One region of the Rhodococcus sp. 06-1460-1B genome, then DNA from elsewhere that is predicted to be linked to it. Evidence: predicted binding sites of a transcription regulator. Region 1 holds the regulator's gene; each other region holds the start of a gene.
What was found. Region 1 encodes LexA, which represses DNA repair genes until DNA is damaged. Its sites were predicted from a motif close to CGAACANNTGTTCG; they were not measured.
Positions count from the first base shown of each region.

Region 2: the regulator LexA is predicted to act here: its motif matches at 4,691-4,704, upstream of CH268_RS15645 (SAV_6107 family HEPN domain-containing protein).
Region 3: the regulator LexA is predicted to act here: its motif matches at 1,278-1,291, upstream of CH268_RS22665 (HNH endonuclease signature motif containing protein).

Region 1 is NZ_NOYS01000018.1:15,658-21,577, reverse strand. It holds gene ptsP (phosphoenolpyruvate--protein phosphotransferase) at 1-824, shown strand, start outside; gene CH268_RS06115 (uracil-xanthine permease family protein) at 845-2,116, shown strand; gene CH268_RS06110 (acyl-CoA dehydrogenase family protein) at 2,270-3,412, shown strand; gene lexA (transcriptional repressor LexA) at 3,492-4,175, opposite strand; gene CH268_RS06100 (hypothetical protein) at 4,575-4,964, shown strand; gene nrdR (transcriptional regulator NrdR) at 5,064-5,528, shown strand; gene hrpA (ATP-dependent RNA helicase HrpA) at 5,541-5,920, opposite strand, start outside.
Region 2 is NZ_NOYS01000029.1:349-6,268, reverse strand. It holds gene CH268_RS15670 (glycosyltransferase) at 1-790, opposite strand, end outside; gene CH268_RS15665 (LppM family (lipo)protein) at 828-1,562, opposite strand; gene CH268_RS15660 (carotenoid biosynthesis protein) at 1,594-2,418, opposite strand; gene CH268_RS15655 (phytoene desaturase family protein) at 2,415-4,022, opposite strand; gene CH268_RS15650 (GNAT family N-acetyltransferase) at 4,027-4,644, opposite strand; gene CH268_RS15645 (SAV_6107 family HEPN domain-containing protein) at 4,847-5,296, shown strand; gene CH268_RS15640 (DUF3040 domain-containing protein) at 5,535-5,920, shown strand, end outside.
Region 3 is NZ_NOYS01000039.1:10,231-16,150, reverse strand. It holds gene CH268_RS22680 (DUF1810 domain-containing protein) at 1-325, shown strand, start outside; gene CH268_RS22675 (6,7-dimethyl-8-ribityllumazine synthase) at 336-791, shown strand; gene CH268_RS22670 (nuclear transport factor 2 family protein) at 820-1,188, shown strand; gene CH268_RS22665 (HNH endonuclease signature motif containing protein) at 1,306-2,727, shown strand; gene dapD (2,3,4,5-tetrahydropyridine-2,6-dicarboxylate N-succinyltransferase) at 2,818-3,771, opposite strand; gene CH268_RS27985 (hypothetical protein) at 3,976-4,119, shown strand; gene CH268_RS22650 (SMP-30/gluconolactonase/LRE family protein) at 4,189-5,109, shown strand; gene dapE (succinyl-diaminopimelate desuccinylase) at 5,120-5,920, shown strand, end outside.

The sequences.
Region 1 (5,920 bases):
CCAGCGCAGCCGACGGGGTGGGATTGTTCCGAACCGAACTGTGCTTCCTGGACCGCGATTCCGAACCGACCGTCGACGAGCAGGCGGAGATCTACGGCCAGGTCCTCGACGCCTTCGCCGGCAAGAAAGTCGTCGTCCGCACCCTGGACGCCGGCTCGGACAAGCCCCTTCGATTCGCCAACCACCCCGACGAGGCCAATCCGGCGCTCGGCATCCGCGGTATCCGTATCGCCGAAGCCGACCGCGGCATTCTGTACCGCCAGCTCGACGGCATCGCCGCGGCAGCGAAGGCGACCGATTCGTCCCCGTGGGTGATGGCACCGATGATCGCCACCGCGCAGGAGGCACAGGACTTCGCCGCGGATGTGCGCGAACGCGGACTGACCCCGGGCGTCATGATCGAGATTCCCGCTGCCGCTCTGCTCGCCGAGCACATCCTCGAGCACGTGGACTTCCTGTCCATCGGCACCAACGATCTGGCTCAGTACACGATGGCCGCCGACAGGATGTCGGCGCAGCTGGCCGGTCTGACCGATCCGTGGCAACCGGCCGTGCTCGCGCTGGTGGCGCACACGGCGGCGGCCGGCGCGAAGGTGGGCAAGCCCGTCGGTGTCTGCGGCGAAGCTGCCGCCGACCCCCTGCTGGCCTGTGTGCTGGTAGGAATGGGCATCACGTCGTTGTCCGCGGCCTCCGCCGCCGTCGCCCACGTCGGGTCCAAGTTGGCGACCGTGACCCTCGATCAGTGCAAGGCCGCTGCTGCCGCTGCACTGAAGACCGACAGCACCGCCGCAGCCCGTGAGGCAGTGAGCGCGATCCTCGGGTGACGCAATAGTCTCTTCCCATCATGAGAACTATGGGTTGGACGCTGCACGGAAACGGACGAACCGTCGACGCGGGGGCGGTGGTCGCACCGGACGAACGGTTGTCGTGGCCACGCACTGTCGGCATCGGGATGCAGCACGTCGTCGCGATGTTCGGGGCCACACTGTTGGTTCCGACCATCACCGGTTTCCCGGTCTCGACGACGCTGCTGTTCTCGGGCATCGGCACCGCGCTGTTCCTGATCATCACGCGCGGGCGGGTACCGAGCTACCTCGGGTCGTCGTTCGCCTTCCTGGCCCCGCTCGGTGCGACCGCAGCAGACGGACCCGCCGCGCAGCTCGGTGCCGTTCTGTGTGTCGGCGTCGTGTTGGCTGCGATCGGCTTCGTCGTGAAGTTCGCCGGAGCGCGAGTGCTCGACGCAGCGATGCCGCCAGTCGTCACCGGTGCGGTGGTCGTATTGATCGGACTCAATCTGGCCCCTGCCGCGACGACCTCGTTCGAGGCGCAACCGCTCGTCGCGGCCGTCACCCTGGTGGCGATTCTCCTCGCGACGGCCGTCGGTCCCGGTCTGGTGGGTCGGCTCGGAATCCTGCTCGGTGTCGTCGTGGGCTGGGTATTCGCTGCCGTCACCGGCGGTATCGCGCAACCACGACTCGATGCTCTGAGCGCCGCGAGCTGGATCGGGTTACCCGAGTTCCGTGGCCCGTCCTTCCAGCTGTCGGTGATTCTGGTGGCGCTGCCGGTGGTGATCGTCCTCGTCGCCGAGAACGTCGGACACGTCAAAGCCGTCGCGGCGATGACCGGAAAGAACCTCGACGATGTCGCCGGTGACGCTCTGATCGCCGATGGGTTGGCGACCACCCTCGCCGGGGCCGCCGGTGGATCGGGAACCACCACGTACGCGGAGAACATCGGCGTCATGGCCGCCACCCGCGTGTACTCGACCGCCGCCTACTGGGTTGCCGCGATCACCGCGATCGTGTTGGCGTTCTCGCCCAAGTTCGGTGCGCTGATCTTCACCGTCCCGGACGGTGTCATCGGTGGAGCGACACTCGTGCTCTACGGACTCATCGGACTGCTCGGCGTTCGAATCTGGACCGATGCCAAGGTGGATTTCACCGATCCCGTGAACCTCACCGTCGTCGCCGCCGCACTCGTCGCCGGAATCGGCGACCTGACGCTCTCCGTCGGATCGGTCGAACTCGGTGGTATCGCGTGGGGATCGCTGGGCATCCTCGTGGGATACCCGATCGTCTCGGCGTTGGCCCGAGGGAGAACGACTCGACGACGCTAGCAGGGGCGGTCACGGATCGCGCGCGTTTTGGTCATCGACCCTCGGTGCACCGCGAACGTACTGTTGAACCGTGACGTCAGTCGCACCGACGACCGCGCTGTGACACCCCTTTCTCGCGGTCGACGACGGTGCGCACCGAACAAGGAGACCCGCGTGGAACGCACACTTTTCGAGCCCGAGCACGAGCTGTTCCGGGAGTCGTACCGGAAGTTTCTCGAACAGCACGTAGCCCCCAATCACGCGAAGTGGGAAGAGCAGAACATCGTCGACCGCGGCGTCTGGGTAGAGGCCGGCAAGCAGGGCTTCCTCGGGACTGCCGCACCGGAGGAGTTCGGCGGCGGCGGCGTCAAGGACTTCCGCTACAACGCCATCGTCACCGAGGAAACCACCCGCGGCGGCTACAGCGGCATCGGCTTCACCCTGCACAACGACGTCGTCGCGCCGTACTTCATCGAGTTGGCCAACGACGAGCAGAAGCAGCGGTGGCTGCCCGGATTCTGCTCCGGTGAGCTGATCACCGCGATCGCCATGACCGAGCCGGGTACCGGTAGCGACCTGCAGGGCATCAAGACCAAGGCCGTTCGGGACGGCGACGACTGGGTACTGAACGGCTCGAAGACGTTCATCACCAACGGCATCAATGCCGATCTGATCATCGTCGTAGCGTGCACCGACCCCGAGAAAGGTGCCCAGGGCTTCAGCCTGTTGGTCGTAGAGCGCGACATGCCCGGATTCGAGCGTGGTCGCAACCTCGACAAGATCGGCATGAAGGCCCAGGACACTGCGGAACTCAGCTTCACCGACGTTCGGGTTCCTGCCGCCAACCTGCTCGGCGAAGAAGGTATGGGCTTCATCTACCTGATGCAGAACTTGCCTCAGGAGCGGCTCTCGATTGCCGTCGTCGCCGCTGCGGCCATGGAATCGGCACTGGAGATGACCATTCAGTACTGCCGTGACCGCAAGGCATTCGGTAAGTCGATCGGAAAGTTCCAGAACACGCGATTCGTGTTGGCGGAACTCGCTACCGAAACCACCGCCACCCGCATCATGGTCGACAAATTCATCGAACTGCTCAACGACGGCAAGTTGACCGTGCAGGAAGCTGCCATGGCCAAGTGGTGGACCACCGAGAACCAGGTCAAGCTCATCGACCGGTGCCTTCAGCTGCACGGTGGGTACGGCTACATGAAGGAGTACCCGATTGCCAAGGCGTACATGGATTCTCGGGTACAGACCATCTACGGCGGCACCACGGAGATCATGAAGGAGATCATCGGTCGCGGACTGAATCTCTGATTCTTTCCATCGTTCAGGACCGAAGAGAAGGGCCGCAGCATCTGTGCTGCGGCCCTTCTTCGTTGTGTCCGAACAGAGTTCAGAGCTTGCGCATCACGGTGACGACCTTGCCGAGAATGGCGGCATTGTTGCCCGGGATCGGCTCGAACAGTGGGTTGTGCGGCATGAGCCATACCTCACCCTTGGAACGCTTGAACGTCTTGACCGTGGCCTCACCCTCGATCATCGCCGCGACGATGTCGCCGTTGTCGGCCACGGACTGTTGACGCACCACCACCCAGTCGCCGTCACAGATCGCCGCGTCGATCATGGACTCGCCGACGACCTTGAGCAAGAACAACGATCCCTGACCGACCAACTCGCGGGGGAGTGGGAACACGTCCTCGACGGCTTCCTCCGCCAGAATCGGTCCACCCGCGGCGATCCGTCCGAGAACCGGCACGAACGTCGGCGTCGGCAACCGATCCTGCTCGTCGGACGCTGCCGAACCGTCCACCGCCGCCGCGGCCTGGTCGGCCTGCACCTCGTCCAGTCCGCGGACGTCCACAGCGCGAGGGCGGTTGGCGTCGCGCCGCAGGAACCCCTTGCGTTCGAGGGTGCGAAGCTGATGTGCGACGGACGACGTCGACGTCAGGCCCACGGCATCGCCGATCTCTCGAATGCTGGGTGGGTATCCGCGCTCGGTGACCGAGGCCCGGATGACCTCCAACACCTTCCGTTGGCGCTCGGTGAGCCCTGCACTGATGTCGGTGCCCACCTCCATGGCCTTCGGGGTCGGCTCGGCAGCCGGCTTTCCGGCTGCAGCCTTGCCGACCGTCGAGGATCCGGCTCGCGTGGAACCAGCTTTCGTGGAACCCGTCGTACTGGAACCGGTGATGGACCTCGTCGAGGTCTCGTCCTTCATGCTGTCGGCCTCCTGCTGATGCGGCTGGATTCGGTCTACGCGGTATCGATCCACGCGGACTGGAGTTGATGATGTCGACTCGTATGGCGTGTGGTTTCTGACACGAATCTAGCGTGTATCAGCTGTTGAATCAAACATCTGTTCGACTCGTGTCGCGTTTTCTACAGACTTTGTCGGAGGCGCGTGATAGAACTTCGAACAAGCGTCCATCGAACGCCTGATCGAACAATCGATCCAACGAGCGAAGACGAGGTTCCGATGACCATCACCACCGATCGTCCCACCACTGCCGGTATGCGTTCGCGATCCGGTGTCGTCGAGCGTCGTCGGCGCTCGCGGCCCGTGTTGCAGAACCACGCGCGTCGGACGCAGAACGGCCCGTGCTTGCCTGTCGTGGACGAGTCCTGGACCGACGTCACCGATCGTGAGATGGCGGATCGAGACTTCGACGACACCTCGGCCCATTTCGCGAGCCAGACCGTGCGCCCACGCTCTCTCGTTCTGTGGATGTTGGCTGTGGTCGTCGTGGCCGGCGGTCTGATCGGCATCGCGAATCTGAGCGCGACCACACCCGACGCGTCCACTCAGCCCGCCGGCGCGGTCATGGTTCACGACGGAGCGCTCGTCGAGTACGCACCCAGCAGATGACCACCGGCACCATGGTGCCCAGCGTGGCTGAGTATCCTCGAAGACTGCCCCGACGCGCACGTTCGTCGTCGGAGTATCGGCTACGACGGAGGCTCCCTCATGCATTGCCCGTTCTGCAGGCACCCCGACTCACGCGTGGTGGATTCGCGTGAAATGGACGAGGGTCAGGCAATACGGCGACGCCGGTCCTGCCCCGAGTGCGGTCGACGCTTCACCACCGTGGAGGCTGCCGTGCTCGCCGTCGTGAAACGCAGTGGTGTGACCGAGCCGTTCAGTCGGGAGAAGGTCGTCAAAGGAGTTCGTCGCGCCTGCCAGGGCAGAGACGTCGACAACGACGCGCTGAACCTGCTGGCTCAGCAAGTCGAAGACAATATTCGCGCGGCCGGTTCGGCCGAGATTCCCAGCAACGAAGTGGGCCTGGCCATTCTCGGACCGCTACGCGATCTCGACGAAGTGGCCTACCTCCGTTTCGCATCGGTCTACCGCTCGTTCAGTTCGGCAGAGGACTTCGAGAAGGAAATTCACGAACTCCGCAAACATCGAGAGTCCGCCGACGTCGAGTGAACCGCGGGCCGATCAGCGAGACTGATCGGCGATCGCCTTCTCGATGCGCTTCTCCGATACCGGATACGCGGTACGAATTCCCTGCGCGAACAGCCCCACCCGCAGCTCCTCGATCATCCAGAACAGCTCCTGCACACCCGGGCTGTTCTTCCTGCTCTCCGGAACCGAATCCAACAGCCGCCCGTACGAGCCGTACACCCGGTCGAGAACGTCCATCGCCGCAGCGTCGCGGCCCGCGCTGCTCGGCAGAGTGGACAGCCGCTTCGTCGCCGCAGCGAGATAGCGTGGCAGATCTGCCAACCGTCGAGAACCGAATTCGGTGACGAAACCGCGAAAGATCAAGCCGTCGAGCTGTTCTCGGACATCGTCGGCCGGCTCACCCGATGCGGTCT
Region 2 (5,920 bases), on a different contig from region 1:
AGCGGTACATCCGGCACCGTACGAACCCGGCACCGGAGGCAACCGACGTCGAGAACCCGCGTCGACGCAGGACACGCGCGATGTCCAGATCCTCGGTGGCACTCGACGCGACGCAGCTGTGGCCGCCGACGACGCGATACGCGGCGGCATCGAACGCCATGAACTGCCCACAGGCGACGGCCATCGACGGCAGCAGCGTCGCATTGCCGACCGGCACGGGCAGCGTCGACATCCACGACCACGCGAGCAGCGGTTGAACGAGGCGTTCGGCGAGACCACCCGCCACCTGCTCGGGCCAGGGGCACATCAGAGCGTCGCCGCGGCGGCGCAACCTCCTCGCCGCGGCGGCGAGGGCCTCGGGTTCGAGCCGGACATCCGCGTCGACGAACATGACGATCGTCGTATCCACGTCGACCGAGTCGGCCAGTTCGGCGCACGCGGCGGCTTTACCCGTCCATCCGGGCGGCGGCGACGCGTGGGAGGTCACGACGCGGAATCGCGGATCGCCGTTCGCCGCGGTGACGGCAGCGGCTGCCGTTCCGTCGGTCGAATCGTCGTCGAGGACGACGACCTGCAGGTCGGTGCAGAATCGTTGACGCGTGAGATCGCCGATCAACGCAGGCAGCGTGTCGACTTCGTTGCGCGCGGGGATGCACACTGCGACCCGTTCGGTGACGTCACGGCTCGGTCGACGCAAACCCGGCACGAACAGCGCATTGAACACCGCGACGGCAGCGGAGGTGGAGGCGAGAACGGCAGTCGCCCGAGTCGCCCGGGTCAGGACCGTCATTCGGCGAGATCTGTCGTGCGGGACGAGATGGGGGCGATCACACCGACGTTCGGTCGTTCGACTCGCCCGTCTCGGCAGCGCGCTTACGACGGTTGCCCAACGGTGGGTTCCGCGACACCCAGGCCATGGCACCGACGATAGCGGCCACTCCGACGGTCACGCCGCCCACGATGCCCGCCCAGCCGGCGAAGCTACGAGTGTTGGGGTCCGGGTAGTTGACCTCGGCACGCACCGAGGTGACTTCGCCTGCCGGCAGCTTCCACGAGATCGAGTTGTCGCTCTCGCGAGTGCCGTTGGTGGTCCCGATACGGGCGGGAAATGCAATAGTGAACTGCACGTCGGACCCCTGGACCGGTACCGACGACAGGTCGGCGTTACCGGCGAGCGTCACGGTGTCGCCCGAACGCTGCAGGGTCAGCTGAAACGATCCGGCCGCGTTCTGGAAGATCGAACCGAGTGTCTGAACATCACCGAACGAGAGGTCGTCGAAGATGGCCTGCGACCCGACGTACCCGTCCTGGTTGTACGGCTCGACGCGGACCTTGTCCTCGATCGAGGAGGGCACCACGAGTTCGGGGCCGGTGTCGGTGTCGGAGGTGGGGACCGTCGCCGCGACGATCTGACCCGCCACCCGGTCGTTGGCCGACACACCCATCGTGACCTGGACCCGCAAGCAGCCGGCCAGCATCGGCGCGACCAGCAGCGTCAGGGCGAGCACCGAGAGAACTCGGCGTCGGCGGGTACGAGCGGATGTTCGTGATGTCGACTGCACAGCGACATCGTGCCAGGGCGTCGCGTCGGTGTCAGTCGGCAGGGGTTGCCATCGGTGCGTGTCGGCTACGTAGAGATCCGCGACGACGTGCGATCCACAGCAACGGGATTCCGACACTACCCATGACGACGAATCCGTAGACGGCCGAGAATCGTAGTTCGGGGCCGTCGAGGAACACCGCGTGCGCGAGCGCCGAACCCAGCCACGTCCACAGGAACAGCCCGAGGGGAACGACGTCGTCGGACGCGCGCGGGGCCACCACGCGGTTCACCGCTTCCATGACTGCGGCCATCAATGTCGCCACCAACAGCCAACCCGCGTAGTTGGTCAACGGGATCGACGACACACCCGGCAGTCCGACGGCACCGGACGTCCAGGTCCACTGGCCGTCGGTGACCATCTGAGGATCGAGATACAGGTCCCAGCCCACCATTCCGACGGCGACTGCGGCGATTCGGAATGCAGACGCTCGGAGCCGTGTCGCACCGAGATGGCCGACGATGAACGTGACCGCGCACCAGATCGGATAGAACCCCGCCGTCCAGGCGAGTGGAACCACCACGGGGACCTCGAACAGGCTGGGTCCGAGTCGATTCTGCGCGTAGAAGTACTCGCCGAAGGGAAACCCGGTGGCCGTGCCGACGAGTTCGGACACGAATCCCGTTCCTGCAGTCAGGATCACGAGAGCCGCCGCCCACGGCTTTCCGCGGTACAGCACGGCGTGCGCGATCGACGCCAGCGCGAGTAGCGCGACCACCGCGATGGTCACCGCGTCCCGCGTCGAACCCGATACGAGCGGGTAGCAGATCTGGGCGGCGACGGCACCGATCGCGAAGACCGTCGGGGCAATCTTCATGCTCGTCTCCTGCTGAAGAATGCGCGACGACGCCCCGCGCGTGCGTCCGCGAGTGCGATTCTCGCCGCCGAACGGCCGCTGGCCGCTGTGACGCCGCCTCCCGGGTGAGTCGACGCGCCGGTGAGATAGAGACCGTCTGCTCCGGGAACGCGGTGGCCGGCCAGCTGGGGATGAGGACGCCACATCATCATCTGGTCCAGTGACATGTCCAGGTGCATGATGTTGCCTCCGATCAGTCCGAGTTCCTGCTCGATGTCCGGCGGCGACTGTACGTACCGATCGAGGACCGACGCGGCGAATCCCGGGGCGTAGCGATCGAGCTCGGCGACGATTCGATCACCCTCGACCTCGGCCAAAGAACGCTGCCCCGGCACGTTCGAGCGCCACCGGCGGCCATCGGCGAGAGTGTGCGGATGCCACTGCGACCACAGGGAGATCTGATGCTGACCCGGCGGCGCGATCGTCGGATCGAGGGCGCTGAACGACATGCCGAGAACAGCGGGTGTCGGCGGCAGCTCCCCGGCGAGGGCGTGCCCGTGAGCCAACCGCAATTGCGCGCGGTCGCGGACGAGCAGCGCGAGACCGTGGGTACCGTCCTCGATGCAGTCGGCGCTCGGGTACTGCGGCAGCGCGTCGGTGGCCAACCGAACCGCGGTACCGATCCCCGGACCCACCCGAATGGTGGAGCGCCATCGGGCCAGCTGTGCCGCGTCGTGTCCGCCCTCCGCCAGCAGGTCGAGCGTGGTCAGGATATGACATCCGGCCACGACGATCGTGCTGTCGATCTCCCGTCCCGACGCGGTCCTCGTCGTCCAGCCGTGCGCGCGACGCGTCAGCGATACGGCGGCATCGCCGAGCGTCAGCGCTGCCCCGTCCCGGTGCAGCCGGGCGATCATCGCCTCGGTCAGTGCGCCGCTACCGCCGACGGCGCGGCCCGGTGGGAGCGTGTGCATCAGAGCCGCGAAGCCGACCATCGGGGCGGTGCCGGGCTCGGACATCGGCGGGCCGGACTGCGCTCCGAACCATGCCAGCGCAGCTTTGAGTCGCTCGCTCGTGAACATTTCGTCCAGCAGGGAATCGCCGGTGGCGAGAAACTCGCGCGAGAGCGAGCTGCCGCCGTCGGGCGCACCGAGTCCCCAGAAGGATCGGAGCAGTTTGGACCCGGTGGGCGGCCCACCGAATGCGCGCATGGTGCGTTCGCTGCGCGGGCCCCACACCGAGACGAAGGAACGGTAGGCGCGCGCATCGGCGGGCCCGCAGGCGGCAGCGATGGACTCGCACGTTCGATCGAGGCTGCGATGGAAGACGATGGCGCGTTCGGCGGTGTCGACGTCGCCCGGGGCGAATGCCCACGGATCGCAGTCGATGTAGCGCAGCCCGAACTCCTCGAGTCCGAGCTCTTCGACGATCCCGGTGTGCCTGATCATGATGTGCGCGGAGGAGCCCCGGTCGACTCGATGGCCGGGGAAGCGCTCCACCGTCGACACCGCACCGCCCGCGACGGTGTCGCGTTCGACGATCTCCACCGACATTCCGGCATCGGTCAGGTAGCAGGCAGAAGTCAGGGCATTGTGGCCGGAGCCCACCACCACAGCATCGATCACACCTTCAGGCTACGGGCCCGTCGAGCGGCAACCGGCGGCCCAGCACCGCGAAGGGGCGCCGGTCGCCGGCGAACGTGAAGTGCCGCAGTACGTCCTCGAAGCCGAGCCGTCGATACAACCGCCAGGCGCGGTTGTCCTCCTGCGCGACCTCGGGTGTGGACAACATCACAGAGTGCGCTCGGACACCGTCGAGCAGCCTGCGACAGAGACGCCCGCCGAGTCCGTGTCCTTGCGCGCTCGGTAGTACGTGCAATTCGGTCAATTCGAAGTAGTCGCCGAGGGTGGCGTCGACGTGCTGTGTCGAGTGTCCTGCGCGGCGCAATCCGTCGCGGACCTGCTGATGCCACCACTGATGGTGCGCGCCGTGATACCCGTACGCAACGGCGACCAGCGTGTCCGGCTGCGTCTTGTCGGGATTGGGCACCATGGCTCCCACCGCTCGCCAGCCCGGCCGGTGCAGATGCTCCGTCCACATCGGTGCGCGGCTGTGCTCGGTTCCGCGGGGATATTCCATGGCCTCGACGTAGATCGCCAGAGCGTCGAACAAGCGCCGACGGAATTCCTGGGGCGTCAGATCGACCACGTAGGGGGTTGTCTGCGCATCGGTGACGACGGTTCTCACCCTTTCTTCGGCAACTTGTCGGTGGGCACAGCTATATTGAATGTGTCGAACGGGTGTTCGATGATCGGGGCCGAGTGCGCCGGTGGATCACCTCGACGAACGAGGCGGATTCTTCCGGAGTTCGACTGTAAGGCTTCATCACGGTTCCAGGCGTGTCGGTAGCGCGCCCGGAGATTCGAACTGGAGGTGTTCGAGTATGACGATGACGAAGACATTCGATGTCGGCGTGCGGTCGCCGGTGTCGCGTCATGCGCAGGTCCTGCTCGGTCGAGCCGATGCGTTGCTGTCCGAATCCATCGGTGAGCGCGATGCGGGGGACCGCTTCCTCGGAAGCTACGTCGCCGCACTCAAGGGTGCTGCCGCAGTCCTGGCATCGCTGCCCAATTCGATCGGCTCGCGGCCACGTTCGCGCAACGCCTGGGTTCTGATGGCGAAGGCTGCGCCGGATCTGGCGATCTGGTCCGAGTACTTCTCGTCCTTCTCCGCAACCCGCGCGGCAGTCGAGGCGGGTGCCTCGTCCGCTGTCGGAGACGTCGACGCAGACGACTTCTATCGACACGTCAGTCGTTTTCTGAACGCGGTCGAGGACCGGTTGGGCGGTCAGTCGAGGTTCCAGCCTGTCGATCCGATGGCGGCACCGCTGTCCGCATAGCCCGCCGAGTCGGTTCCTCGAGTCCGGACGGACGTGAACAGCCACGTCACACGGTGTTCGACAAGTGTTTCCGAGACGTCCGTCTCGAAAACTTGGTCGTTTCTCAGGAACACATAGTGCGAGTAGGTGGTAAGCGGCCGATTCAGCTCGTATCATCGTCAGTAGGTAGCCGCCAAGGTCAGCTTCCCGTCGCTTCTGAACCGAAACGACTCTCATTATCTGTGCAGGGGGAGGTACCGTGCCACTCTCCGAGCACGAGCAGCGCATGCTCGATCAAATCGAGAGCGCTCTCTACGCCGAGGATCCCAAATTCGCGTCCCATGTGAGGGGCGGTCGCGTTCGCGCGGCGTCGAGCAAGAGGCGTTTTCAGGCTGCCGCGTTGTTCGTCGTGGGACTCGTGTTGCTCGTCGCCGGTGTAGCACTGTCGACGAACAGTCTGGGTTTTCTCGTCGTCAGCCTCATCGGCTTTCTCTTCATGTTCGGTGCCGGGGCACTGTTCTTGTTCGGCGGCTCCAAGAAGGGAGCTGCCGCGACCGGCGAAGAAGGTAGCGCAAGCGACCGAGCCGGCACGCAAGGTCGTAGTGCTCAGCCGAAATCGAGCGGTGGCCGCAAGGGCGGCAGCTT
Region 3 (5,920 bases), on a different contig from region 1:
CGTGTTTCCGCAGTTGGCCGGCCTGGGCCGTAGTGCCACCGCTCAGCACTTCGGCATCGCAGACCTGACCGAGGCCGAGCTGTACCTGTCCCACGAAGTTCTCGGGCCACGCCTGAAGAAAGCCGCGCAGCTCACTCTTGCGGTCGAGGGCAGCACGGTCGACGAGATCTTCGGTTACCCGGACAATCTGAAGCTGCACTCGTCCATGACGCTTTTCGCCGAAGCTACCAAGGGACAGTCCGTTTTCGTCGAAGTGTTGCAGAAGTATTTCTCCGGCGAATTCGATGCCGTAACACTCGACTTGCTCGACGAGCGATACCGCTAGCATCGCATCCATGACCACTCCACTCGCCGGATCCATTGCCTTCGTCCATGCCACCTGGCACCTGGACATCGTCGATCGTGCGCGGGTGGGTTTCTCCGCCGAACTCGAGCAGTTGGGCCATGCCGACACCGCGGTCGACGTCTTCGAGGTGCCCGGAGCATTCGAGATCCCGCTGCACGCGCAGCGGCTCGCCAGAACCGGAAAGTATGCGGCGATCGTCGCTGCAGCGCTCGTCGTGGACGGCGGAATCTACCGACACGACTTCGTCGAAACGGCGGTGATCGACGGGCTGATGCGGGTGCAGCTCGACACCGACGTCCCCGTGTTCTCGGTGGTCCTGACTCCACATCACTTCCACGAACACGCCGATCACAACGCCTTCTTCACCGCGCACCTCGAAACCAAGGGTGCCGAGGCCGCGCGCGCCGTGGTCAAGACACTGGCTTCGCTCCGAACCATCGGCTGACGCTGCCGCAGGCAGATCGGTGGTCGACGTGCGATCCGTGCTCGCGGAGCTCGAACGGCGTGAACCCATTTTCCACCGCCGTGAGTACGGCATCACGCGTGAAGATTTCGATCGTCTGACCGATGTCGATTTCTGGGAGGTCGGTGCGTCCGGTACCCGATACGACCGTGACGAGGTGTGGGCCGTTCTCGGGAAGCGCTATCGACAGGACCCGTCAGGAGACCACGACGTCGACTGGGAAACCAGCGATTTCGAGGTCCGTGAGGTTGCCCCGGACACGTACTTGCTGACGTACACCTTGCTGCAGGTCGACAGACTTACGCGGCGAGCGACGCTCTGGCAGCGACGGGCAGGGGAGTGGACGATTCTGTATCACCAGGGGACCGTTGTGCTCTAGGCATTTCTCTTACCATGGGCCACCGACAGGTTCGGATTATCGAATCCTTATGCACAGCAATAGTTTTCGTTTGCACCATCATTGCGCGTCGAACACCTGTTCGATACACTTATCTCCATGACAACGGAGATCTGGCAACTGAGCGAAAGCGAACTCCTCGCCGACGCCGCTGCGGTCTCCCACAAGATCCAACTGCTCGAAGCACGGCGCATCGCCCTCGTCGCCGACATCGACACCCGCGTGAGCCGAGAGAAGCTCGGCTTCCCCGGACCCGCAGGGTGGCTCACCTCCACCACCCTGCTCACCCCCAGCAAAGCCACCAAGATCGTGGCCCTCGCCCGCGGACTGAAGAACTTCCCCGACATCGCCGACGCCGTCAACACCGGCAGCATGACCGTCGACCACGCCGCCCTGATTCTCACCTTCGCCGAAGCGCCACCGAAGAACCTCCCCCAAGAGGGTCGCGATATCGCCCGCTCCGCGATGATCACCGCCGCCACCGGGCCCGGGGCACGCACCGACAACATCCGCGAAGCGATCACCAAACTCGAAGACACCTACGGCGGCAACAAGCCACCACCGGAAGACACCGACCGCAACGAACTCTTCGCCTCGAAAACCCTCAACGGACGTCTCGTGGCGAAGATGGATTTCGATGCGATCACCGGAGAAAAGCTGCTCACCGCGCTTTCACCGTTGACCGAACCCCGCCCTGCCGCCGACGGCACCCAAGACGAACGCAGTCCCGCACGGCGACGCGCCGACGCCTTCGGACACATCCTCGACCGATACCTCGCCTCCAGTAACCGCCCCACCGAAGGCGGCGAAAAACCCCACGTCAACCTGCACATCCGGTTGCAGGACCTCACCGACCTCCGCGACAGTGCCGAGGACATAACAGACGACGAAACCTCACGCGCAGCAACAGAATCCGACACCGAGACCGACGCAGCAGATCCGGTCGACATCAACACCGGCGACCCCATCGACACCGACGCAGCAACCGAACCGGACCACGAAAACGGCAGCGGCAGTGGCGATTGCGGTGGAGGTGATGCTGCAGCGGATCGCGGCGCGTATCGCGACTTGTTCGGTGACGGCACGTCGGTCGGGTGGCTGCCCTGGATGGGCCCCCTCTCCCGCAACACCTCCCGCCAGTTGGCGTGTGATTGTGTCCTGACCGCCATCGTCATGGACGAGAACGGCAACCCACTCAACCTCGCCCGCACCGCCCGGACCGTCACCGCCAAACAGAAACGCGCCTTGACGGCCCGCGATCACGGCTGCGCGTTCCCGGGCTGCGGCAAACCCGCAGCCTGGACCGAAGGCCACCACATCTGGCACTGGACCGACGGCGGACCCACCGACATGAACAATCTCGTCCTCCTGTGCGGATTCCACCACCGACTCATCCACCACTCCGATTGGGGAGTGTTCATCGGCACCGACAACCACCCGTGGTTCGTCCCACCCGCCACCGTCGACCCCTACCGACAACCGAGACAATCCCACGCCCGAGCAGGCCCCCACATCGCATAGGCCCCTCGAACGCACACCAGCCCCGCACCGAGAACACGGTGCGGGGCTGGAAGACATTGTCCGTCAATTCGATTGGAGTCGATCAGGCTCTCAGTCGTTGGCGTGCAGCGCAGCGTTCAGTTCGACGCCGGTGCCCTTCCAAGGCACGACCTCGACCGCACCCGAGAGCGAGTTACGACGGAACAGGAGGTTGGACTTGCCGCTCAGCGTCGCCGCCTTCACCACGGTTCCATCCGGTCCACTGACCTTCGTTCCGGCGGTGATGTACAGCCCCGCCTCGACGACGCAGTCGTCACCGAGTGAAATGCCGAGTCCGGAGTTGGCACCGAGCAGGCAGCTCTTGCCGACGGAGATGACGTTCTTGCCGCCACCGGACAGCGTGCCCATGATCGACGCACCGCCGCCCACGTCGGAGCCGTCACCCACCACGACGCCCGCGGAGATGCGTCCCTCGACCATCGAGTTACCGAGCGTGCCTGCATTGAAGTTGACGAAGCCCTCGTGCATGACCGTCGTTCCACTGGCCAGATGAGCACCGAGGCGCACACGGTCGGCGTCGGCGATGCGGACGCCGGTGGGAACGACGTAATCGACCAGGCGCGGGAACTTGTCCACGCCGTAGACGGTTACCTGGCCGCGGGCACGTAGCTTCGCACGCACAGTCTCGAAGCCCTCGACCGCTGCGGGTCCGAAGTTGGTCCAGACGACGTTGGTGAGCAGTCCGAACAGCCCGTCGAGATTCTGACCGTGCGGCTCGACCAGGCGATGCGACAGCAGATGCAGTCGTAGGTACGCGTCGTGGGCGTCGATCGGAGCATCGTCCAGAGATGCGATGTTGGTGCGCACTGCGACGACCTCGACGCCGCGCGCCTCGTCCGCACCGACCAGAGCGGCCAGCTCCGCGGGGATGTCGGATCCTTCGAGCCGAGTCGTGCCGGCCTCGAGATCGGACCCGAGCTCCGGGCTCGGAAACCAGGTGTCGAGAACTACGCCCGATGTCGTGATGTTGGCAATACCTACTGCTGTTGCTCCCTGTGCACTCACGGCTCGAAGAATACGCGGTGGTGCGTCGTGCGTGGTTCGGTGACTGGGCGCCGCAGGTTCCCAGGTGATTTCCGGGCATACCGACCGGCGGTAGTCGCCGGTTCGGTCACGACGGCGGTTCGTTATCCGTTCGACTGACGAGCGTGACCACATCGGGATTCGCGGAGACCGGCCCGGGGCCGGTGGGCTGACAGAGTGACGACAATGACCACCCGCAGGATTTCGCTCGGAAGAGGAGCAGTGTCGATGATGGCCGACGGGATGTCGTTCACCGGGTTGGTGGCAACCTTCGCTTCGACCATCATTCTTGGAGTCGCTTTCGGCTTGGTTGTCGCCGAGGCGTGGTAGAAATGCCCATCGGCTGACAGGGGGTCGCCGTAGGCGGGGGATTCCATGAGTTCGAGCAGGTCAATAGCTATGCGTTCGATAATCTCGGTGGTCGCTGCATCACTCCTGGCGGTGACCGGCGTGGTAGCCGGTTCCGGCACCGCAGCCGCCGCACCCAACTGCGCCGGAGTCGGCGGGAAGTCGGCAGAGGTCGCGAAAATTCCGGGGGCTGCGCTGGAGGGCCTTGCCGTCGATGGGTCGGGCCGCGCGTACGCAACGGACATCGTGTCCGGCCGGGTGTACCGCATCGACGCACCTGGACAGCCCGCGTATCCCATTGCGAAGGTTCCCAGCGGCGGCGGCGGAGCTCTGGCGTGGATGCCCGACGGGACGCTCCTGGTCGGCTACGGTGCCGATCCCCGTGTATTCGTCGGAGACGTCGTCAAGGCCGCCGGCATCGTTCGACTCGACATCGTCACCCTTGCCGTCACTCCCTTTGCGAAGGGACTCAGTGCTGCCAATGGACTCGCCGTTGCTGCGGACGGAACCGTATACGCCACCAACGACTTCGGTGCGCTCATCGGCCGCATCAGCCCCGACGGTTCTGTCGATCCGAGCTGGGCGCGCTTGCCGAGCGCCAACGGCGCGGTGCTCGATGCCGCTGGGAAATATCTCTACGTCTCTCGGACGTTCGTGAACGCGGGCGTCAGTCGAATTCCGATTGCAAATCCGTCGGCATCGGAAGACCTGCTCGATCTGAAGGGGCTCGATTCGTTGGCTGCCCCGGACGGTCTCACTCTCGACGCCGCCGCCCGTCCGGTGGTACCGCTCAATGCAGGCGGTTCCGTCGTCCGCATCGATGCTCCGGGGGTCACCTGCGTGATCGGTACCGGTACTCGGTTGACCAGTGTCGTCTCCTACGGTCGCTCCGAGCAGGGCTTTTCGAGCGGAAGATTGTTCGGCGCAGGCTTCGACGGCGTGGTCCGCGAGATTCCGGGGGCCAAAGCCTAGGGTTGTCGCCGTGACGCTCGATTTGCATGCCGACCCGATAGACCTCACCGCAGCGCTGGTGGACATCCCCAGCGTCAGTGAGGACGAGGCGCGTATCGCCGACGAGGTGGAGCAGGCACTTCGCGAGCAGACCACGGGTTTCGAGATAATTCGGAGCGGCAACGCCGTCCTGGCCAGAACCAACCGCGGGCTGGGTTCACGGGTGATGCTTGCCGGTCATCTCGACACCGTGCCGATTGCCGACAACGTCCCGTCGAGGCGCGAGCACGAGAGCGCCGAGGGGGACATCCTGCATGGCTGCGGGACCGTAGACATGAAGTCGGGCGATGCGGTGTTTCTTCACCTCGCCGCAACGATCGACAACCCGGCACACGACCTGACTCTGGTGTTCTACGACTGCGAGGAGATTGCTGCCTCACGCAACGGTCTCGGTCGCATCGAACGTGAGCTACCCGAATGGCTGAACGCCGATGTCGCGATTCTGGGCGAACCGTCCGGAGGGTTCATCGAAGCCGGTTGTCAAGGCACACTGCGTGTTCGGCTGACGGCGTCGGGAACCCGAGCGCACAGTGCCCGATCCTGGTTGGGCGACAACGCCATTCACAAGTTCGGTGCGGTGCTCAATCGGCTGGCGGCCTACCACGCTCGTAGCGTCGATATCGACGGATGCGTATATCGCGAAGGGCTGCAAGCAGTTCGGATCGCCGGAGGGGTGGCGGGCAACGTCGTCCCCGATGCCGCCGAGCTCGACGTCAATTTCCGCTTCGCACCGGACCGCAGTGTCGACGAGGCCGTCGAGCATGTCCGTGAG